One region of the Oribacterium sp. Sow4_G1_1 genome, then DNA from elsewhere that is predicted to be linked to it. Evidence: predicted binding sites of a transcription regulator. Region 1 holds the regulator's gene; the other holds the start of a gene.

Region 1 (4,194 bases):
CGGCTCGTTGATGATACGCTTTACATCGAGGCCGGCGATCTTACCGGCATCCTTGGTTGCCTGACGCTGTGCATCATTGAAGTATGCCGGAACCGTGATGACTGCCTCGCTTACCTTCTCACCGAGGTATGCCTCTGCATCTGCCTTCAGCTTCTGGAGGATCATCGCAGAAATCTCCTGCGGGGTATAGTCCTTACCGTCGATGCTTACCTTATAGTCTGAACCCATATGTCTCTTGATGGAAGAGATGGTACGATCTGCGTTGGTGACGGCCTGACGCTTTGCAGGCTCACCGACGAGTCGCTCACCATTCTTTGTAAAAGCAACGACAGACGGGGTTGTTCTCATACCCTCTGCGTTTGCGATGACGGTCGGCTTACCACCTTCCATAACAGCTACACAGCTGTTTGTCGTACCTAAGTCAATACCAATAATCTTTCCCATAACAATATCTCCTTTATCTAAAACGAAATTATAAAAACTTGTAATCTATCTACTTGCCATCACCGGATTGCTTCCGCGCTCTGGTGAAGGTGCTTCAAACGCCGGTTTCCCGGCGGAATGAACATACTTTATTTTTTAACCTTGACCATCGAGTGACGAACCACCTGGCCCTTGTAGGTATAGCCCTTCATCAGGTCCTGGGTGATCGTATCCTCTTCGGCATCACTCTCAGTATCCGTCATCACGGCGTTGTGCAGGTTCGGATCGAACTTCTCGCCCTCCGCCGGAATGGCCTTTACATCGAGGTCCTCAAACATCTTCTCAAGCTGCTTATAGATGCCGCGTACGCCCTTCGTAAAGGCGTCGTCCTCATCCTCCGGATCGACGGTACCGAGCGCACGCTCGAAATTATCGACCACCGGAAGCAGCTTCTCGATGACCTCTCGTGCACCGAAATCGAAGTTCTGTGACTTCTCCTTCTCGGTCCGCTTACGGTAATTATCAAACTCGGCATAGAGGCGGATGTACTTATCCTTCTGCTCTGCCAGCGCGTCCTCATACTTCTTTTTCAGCTTTTCAGTTTCTGCATCCGAAGCTTCCGGTGTCGCACTCTGCTCAGCGCTCTCTGCCTCTCCGGCATCCTTTGCATTGCTTTCCTTCGTTTCTGTATCCTTCACAGCATCTGCTGCCGGAGCTTCCTGCTCCGCCGTCTTTCCTGCATTGGTCTCCTCGGTGCCCTGCTCCTCAGAAGACTTCTTTAACTCTTCGTCTATCAAGATAACCTCCTATCACATCCTGTCCGGATGTTCCGTTCATTCTCTGTACATCTCTATGACCGAAATGCCTGATCCATCTCTCCCTGAATCTTCGAGAGAACCTCCAGCACTTTTTCGTAATCCATGCGTTTCGGTCCGATGACACCGATCGTTCCTCGAAGCCCGTTACCGAGCTCGTAATTTGCGGTGACCACGGAGCAGTCCGCCATGTTTTCCATCGGCGATTCACTGCCGATGTATACCTGAATCTGATTTTTCTTTTCCGGCTCGTTTCCCTGCACTTCATGGACCAACTCGGCGAGCTCATCCTTCGATTCGAAGGCATTGATAAGGCGGGAAGCATTGTCCGACTCCGTGAGCTCCGGATACTTGAAAATATTCGTAGCACCGGACGTATAGATGCGTGCATCCCCGGATCGGATATCCAGTATGTTGATGATTGCCTGAAGGATCGCACCCACTGCATCCTTATGCTGTGTCCGGGCGAGGATCTGTCCGATCCGCCCCTCGGTGATTTCTTCACCACTCAGGCCATCCAGTGTGTCGTTCAGGAGCATGTTGATACTCAGCATACGGTTAAAGTCCAGCTCATCCTGTCCGCTCAGCATCACCGTTGCGGTTCGAACGATGTTGCCCTGCATCATGATGACGAGAAGCACTCTTCTCGCATCCACGATCGACGTCTGGATGAACTTGATCTTATTCGTATGAATCGACGGCTCGGTGACCACCGCAGCGTAGTTAGTATCCTGTGCCAGATTCTTTACGAGCTGCTTCAGGGTCGTCTCCAGCTTATCGACCTTCTCGAACATCTCCGTTTTCACATCATCGATTTCATGCTGATGATGCTCCATCAGCTGATCGACATAGAAGCGGTATCCCTTATCACTCGGGATACGACCGGCGGAGGTATGCGGCTGCATGATGTAGCCCATTTCCTCGAGGTCGCTCATCTCGTTACGGATCGTAGCAGAACTAAGGCTGAGTCCGGAATACTTGCTGATCGTACGCGAGCCGACCGGTTCACCGGTCTCCAGATAGTTTTTAATAATCGTTGTAAGGATGACCACCTTACGCTGATCCAGCTCCATCTCTGCCACCTCCTCTTCGTCTGTTAGCACTCGAAATATCGGAGTGCTAACATCTATTTGCTATATTACTCGATTTTGGAATGATGTCAAGGATTAGCCTCGATGAATTTGTGAAAAAATCGTGAAGAAAGGGAGCCGACCGCTATGGCCAGCTCCCCTTCTTCACGATATTCTGTTTTTTAAATTCCGTCGAATCGAGGGCGCTTACGGAAGGACGTATACGTCGGCATACGCAAGTATGTTTCGCGCCTCCGCATGGGTGTTATAAAACACATCGATGTGTGCCCCACGCACTCCACCGCCACAGTCCTCTGCGACGTACTCATGGCCGTTGATCAGAAGATGCGTGCCATACGGAATCACGCGTGGGTCGACTGCAACCGTCCTGCCGGCGGTCGCACGTGCGCCGGTCGCGGTACGTGTACCATAGCCCTCGGAGCATCTGGCGCACGGGCAGTAGCCTGTCAGCTTGAAGCGCCCCAGCGGCGTCGCCTGCCGGCCATCGATCGACACCGTCTGTCCCGACAACGGTGTCGCCTGCTGCTTCTGCTTCGCTTCTTCTACTGCCTGTGCAGCATACGTTTCCTGTACGGTGGTGAAGTGTGGGTTGGTGCTGGTATTGAAGAAAAGTACATTGCCCAGGCTCTGAGATGCATAAACGCCGGAGCTTGCGCTCTCATCTGCATACGTACGCATGGACATCGCCATCGTAAGAATCATCAGTACGATGAGCATCGTCATCTTCCCGATCATACCTCTCTGCTTTTGTAGATTTAAACTCAAAATAACCTCCTGTGTGTGCGCCGGTGTCTCTAACTTCTCTTTCCGTTTTTTCTCACATGAACCGGCATGAACGAAGAGCTCCGGATCGGAGCGAGCTCAACGCACGAAAGTATACGGACAAATCCAAAAAATTGTCAAGCCCCTCATCTATCAGTCATACGCTTATACGCGTATGACTGCGCATTATTTCATCGGAGAGTCGAGTGTGTGATTATAAAAAGTTTATAAGATCGTAAGAATTAAAAAAGTGAAAAATCACGCATTTGCGTGTGATTTTTCACTTTTTTCAAGTCTTTATTTTACTGTTTTTTCGCTTCCCGCGTCCTCTTCAAGACCGAAATAAACGGATGAAAACACCCCCTGTTTCGTCTTGCTCCGGCAGCTGTATCGGGACGAATCTCAGCGCCTGTTTCGTGCATCCGCGAGGAGATCGATGTCCCGCTTCAGCTCTTCGGAACGGCCACAAAAACCTCTGCGAAACGGTGTCCGAGGGCGGTCACACCGAAGGCTTCTTCGTAGCTGTTGTAGTAGATATCAATCAGATTTCCCTTCACGGCACTGCCGATATCCTCAACCGTATACACCGTATGATGAATGAAAACCTTCGTCCCCATCGGCAGGATGGTCGTATCCGCCGCGATCGTATGGTCTGCCTTCGGCCAGGTGCCGGAATTGGTTTTTCCATTTCCGTAGTAGCCGGTGATCTGGAAGATGCCGAGGGAGCTGCCCTTCGTATACTTCGTGGACTCCTCGGTCACGACGGCCCCGATCGGTGTTTCGCCTGTACGCGTACCGACGCTCGCCGCTGCTTCCTCCTGTGCGATCTGTGCCGCCAGGTCCGCTGCCTCCGCCTGCTCTGCCGCCAGTTTCTCCTGCAGTGCTGTGGACGGATCCGTCGCGCTGCCCGCTGCTGCCGTCGTCGCGATCGCGCTTCCTGAAGAAGCATTCGCAACCGGCGCCGGGCTCTCTGCAGATGACGCTGTCCCTGTCGTCACGGTCGTGCTCTCCGCAGCCGGCGTGGTGGTACTTTTTCCCTTGCGTCCGCTTCGCGCGGTCACCAGAACCGGCCTTTCTGCACCATCTGTCGTCGTTGTATCCTG
Region 2 (4,194 bases), on a different contig from region 1:
TTGCCAGCTTTCTTTATAGGGTGAGATATGTGTACCCCTTCATAACCCGGAAATGACGTAGATGCGTCGTTTCCGGGTTTTTTTAATTTCATGACCTGCCACTGTCTGGATCCGTTTGAAAGCATCATTAAATAGACAAAATATGTTACTATCCACCGAGCCACGCCTTGATTTAACTACGTTTGAATAGTAACCAAAATATGGATAACTGATAACTGATGCCCTGAAATGTAAAATATTCTTGACATAATGACATGTTCTATTATATGCTGTGAATGTAAGATATAATTTACATTATGTCAGAAGGAGGACGACGGATATGTCAGAGATTTTTTCATTCACGGCTGCATTTATCGTGGTTCAGATATTCAAGATCATCATGTTTAAGAAGGATAAGGATTACAGTGGCTATGATGAGCGGCAGGAGCTGATTCGAGGGAGAGCATTTCGTTACGGCTTTTTGACATTGGCCTTCTCGCTTGCAGCTGTGGTGCTGTGGGAGGAGTGCGTCGGTGCACTGCCGATCGAGTTTTCACTTCTCATGATGGCCTGCCTTATGGTGGGATGTCTGGTGGTAATCCTCTATGATATATGGAAGGATGCATACTGGGGCATCCGGCAGGCATCTGGCTCAAACACCGCGATCGTGCTCATGGTGGCGGTGATGGTGATGCAGTACCTCGGTTTCCGGGGGCATGTGAAGCTCGGCGACGTGATCGTGCATGGCGTCCTCACCTGGGATGGCGGCCTCTGTCTGCTGATTTTCGTGTTCTTTGCGCTGATCATCGTGAATCTGCTACTGAAAGCGTGGATGGATAAACGGGGAGGTTCGGCGGAATGAAGAACCTGAAGATGAAATCGGCACGGGCGGCGCTGGACCTGTCCCAGCAGCAGCTGGCAGATCTCGTCGGTGTGTCGCGACAGACCATTAACGCCATCGAAAAGGGCGATTATAATCCGACGATCCGACTCTGCATCGCGATCTGCAAGGCACTGAACCGGACACTGGATGAACTGTTCTGGGAGGCGTGAATGGAAACAATCAGGTTTGGGACTGCGGGCTTCGGTGGGAGCGAAGCGTACTATCAGAAGATTCTTACCAATGTACATGCCGCCATCGATGGAAGTAACACCGTCGTCGGAGAGTACATGTGCCAGGGTAAAATGCCACAGTCTGTACGGGACCGCTATGTGAAGATGAAGGAAATGCCGGATGCAAAGCCGAATCTGGATGCGCTGATCGAGAACTTCGATCGAGCACTTTCACATCCGGACGAGGCAGATCTGAATGACCTTCGGAGAAAGATTACAGGATGAGGTATTCCCCCGGAATCAGTAAACACAAATAAGGATGACCGGAAAGCCGCCGTTAAAGTGCCGGATAGAGTAAAACAGTGCCGGATACGAATGGTAAAATGATGAGTTCCAGATCGACACAAAAAGTTCACAAAATAATTAGCACTCACATCTTGAAAGTGCTAACAAAACGAGTATTATGTTAGTTGTAAGGAGAAAAGGAACAGAAAGCAAAGGAAAAGCAATCCGAAAGGAAGCGCATTCCGAGCCGGTGGTTTCGAAACTCTGAAACATAAAACATTCGGCGATGGGACAGAATCCCGGAGCCCGGTTATACAGGAGGTAAGTGATTATGATGTATATGCCTAGTATTTTCGGTGAGAACTTAATGGATGATTTCTTTAATGATACAAGCTGGCTTGGTTATGAGCCTGCCTACAGCAAGTCGACAGCGAATCTCATGAAGACGGATATCGAGGAGCATGAGAACAACTACGAGATGAAGATCGATCTTCCGGGCTTCAAGAAAGAAGATCTGAAGCTTCAGCTGAAGGATGGTTATCTGAACATCTCTGCTTCGCATAATGAGAACAAGGATGAGAAGGATAAGAGCGGCAAGGTCGTTCGCCAGGAGCGTTACACCGGCTCGATGCAGAGAAGCTTCTACGTCGGTGAGAATGTAAAGCAGAGCGACATCGCTGCGAAGTTTGAAAATGGTGTTCTGGCACTGACCGTTCCGAAGGTGGAGCCGAAGAAGGAAGTGCCGGAAGAGAAGTACATCGCTATCGAGGGCTGATTCCCTCGCGGGCAGTGCCCCGATGGAGACATTGGCCTCCATCCATAAGTTCTGAACTACATCCAGAGCTGCTCTACAGTTCTCTCTGAGAGCTGGAAAACAGAGCGGTTCGCATCTGTCCGATGAGCGGACAGGGAGAACCAGAAGTAAATAAACAGGAGGATATGAATATGTTTATGCCTAGTGTATTTAGTGATGGTGATGATGTGATGAATGAGATGATGAACGAGTGGGGTAATGACTGGAATAAGAACTTCTTCGGTAAGCACAATCCACTGTTTGGTAAGCGTGCACGGAACCTGATGAAGACCGATGTGAAGGAAACCGATAACAGCTATGAGCTGGAGGTCGATCTTCCGGGCTTCAAGAAGGATGAAGTAAAGCTTCAACTGTCCGATGGCTATCTGACCATCTCCGCGGAGAAGGGTCTCGACAAGGACGAGAAGAAGCACGGCAGACTGATTCGCCAGGAGCGTTACGAGGGTGCGATGCAGCGGTCCTTCTATGTAGGTGATGGACTTACGGAGGACGATGTGAAGGCATCCTTTGCAAATGGTGTGTTGAAGATCAGTCTTCCGAAGGCAGAAGCGAAGAAGGCACTGCCGGAAGAGAGCTATATCGAGATCGAGGGATGATACCCGAAAAGCAGTTGCCCGATGAATGCAGGGTGCTTCAGTGAGTGGCTGCACGAACATCTATAGAATGCCCAGACCCTGCGAGGCAGAAATCGCAGTTCATATATACAAAATCACTTAAGCCGGGTGGACACGTAAGGTGCCCGCCCGGTTTTTGTTTAATAAAAAACGACTGGATACACGGTGTATCCAGCCGGTTTTTTCATTACAGCTCTGCGATCGCCTCAATCTCACAAAGCACGCCCTTCGGCAGGGTCTTGACGGCGACACAGCTGCGTGCCGGCTTCGAGCTGAAGTACCGCTCGTAAACCGCATTGAAGGCCGCGAAGTCGTTCATGTCTGCGAGGAAGCAGGTGGTCTTGAAGACCTTCTCGATGCTGGTGCCTGCAGCTTCCATGATGGCAGCTACATTCTTGCAGCTCTGTGCAGCCTGTCCCTCGATATCCTCGCTCTCTACAGCGCCGGTCGCCGGATTCACCGGAATCTGACCGGAAGCAAATACGAAGTTACCTACGATTTTCGCCTGGGAATATGGTCCGATCGCAGCCGGAGCATCGGTAGTGTGTACAGTTGTCATAATAGTAGTCCTCCTTAAGATTTGTATACATTATAGCGAAATATGGTCCGTTCTGCAAAGAGAATCCTACTTCCGCGGCTTCTCTTTGGCCTTATTCCCAGTTCTTCCATATATCTGGTTGATACCCCACGGTAGCCTGGCGGCCATTCCGCACGATCGGCTGCTTCAGCACCATCGGATTTTCGAGTATCTTTTCGAACTTATCTTCCGGTGCGAGATATTTGATCAGCAGATACGCTTTCTGGTCCTTCGTCTTCTCATCGAGAAGCTCTTCTAAGCCACCGACCGCCTGAAGGACCGAATTCAGTTCGCCTTTACTGAGGCCCTTCTCTTTCATATCGACGGACTGGAATTTGATCCCGCGCTCTTTAAAATAGCGCTCGGCTTTTCTCGTGTCGGCACTTTTTTTCGTGCCGAAAATCTGAATATTCATCGAATTCCCTTTCTTCTATGCATTCGTTTTTCTACTTGTGTTTTAATCCGCTTTCCTGGTCGACACCGTAGAGTTATTTATAGACATCTGAGTATCTCCACTGCGCGCCGGATTTCCGCTTCGTCTGTCCGGTAGAGCTCGAATTCACTGATACCCTCGAGGCCCATATGGACATGTTCATTCCGGTAGCGCATGCCACTCGAAAGGATTTTCTTGCCCGACATATGAAAAGCGTGGGCACCGGTCATACCCGCGATTTCGGCAATGTTGTCGGCCTTTACGCCGCCACCAACCAGGATCGTCGGATTCTCTTCCGACATCAGTACGAGCTTCCGCAGCAGCGCGATTCCCGTCTGTGCGTCGCCTTCCTGCCCGGAGCTGAGGATCGTATCGATACCGAGGTCGGCTGCTTTTTCGTAGCAGGCGATCGGATCCGCGCATACATCGAAGGCCCGGT

What was found. The regulator HrcA, encoded in region 1, represses chaperone genes, less so after heat shock. The targets are predictions, from matches to a motif close to TGTTAGCACTCNNNNNNNNNGAGTGCTAACA.
Region 2: a site for HrcA is predicted at 1,454-1,484, ahead of ACTQ52_RS07360 (Hsp20/alpha crystallin family protein). Genes of this name have one in related genera too.

Annotation. Positions count from the first base shown of each region.
Region 1 is NZ_JBQKLS010000015.1:2,776-6,969, forward strand. It holds gene dnaK (molecular chaperone DnaK) at 1-444, opposite strand, end outside; gene grpE (nucleotide exchange factor GrpE) at 573-1,220, opposite strand; gene hrcA (heat-inducible transcriptional repressor HrcA) at 1,274-2,311, opposite strand; gene ACTQ52_RS09665 (3D domain-containing protein) at 2,516-3,094, opposite strand; gene ACTQ52_RS09670 (3D domain-containing protein) at 3,538-4,194, opposite strand, start outside.
Region 2 is NZ_JBQKLS010000009.1:98,761-102,954, reverse strand. It holds gene ACTQ52_RS07380 (AraC family transcriptional regulator) at 1-19, shown strand, start outside; gene ACTQ52_RS07375 (hypothetical protein) at 320-841, shown strand; gene ACTQ52_RS07370 (helix-turn-helix transcriptional regulator) at 838-1,032, shown strand; partial or broken gene ACTQ52_RS07365 (flavodoxin family protein) at 1,048-1,317, shown strand; gene ACTQ52_RS07360 (Hsp20/alpha crystallin family protein) at 1,652-2,092, shown strand; gene ACTQ52_RS07355 (Hsp20/alpha crystallin family protein) at 2,311-2,727, shown strand; gene ACTQ52_RS07350 (RidA family protein) at 2,933-3,304, opposite strand; gene ACTQ52_RS07345 (arsenate reductase family protein) at 3,396-3,737, opposite strand; gene ACTQ52_RS07340 (copper homeostasis protein CutC) at 3,815-4,194, opposite strand, start outside.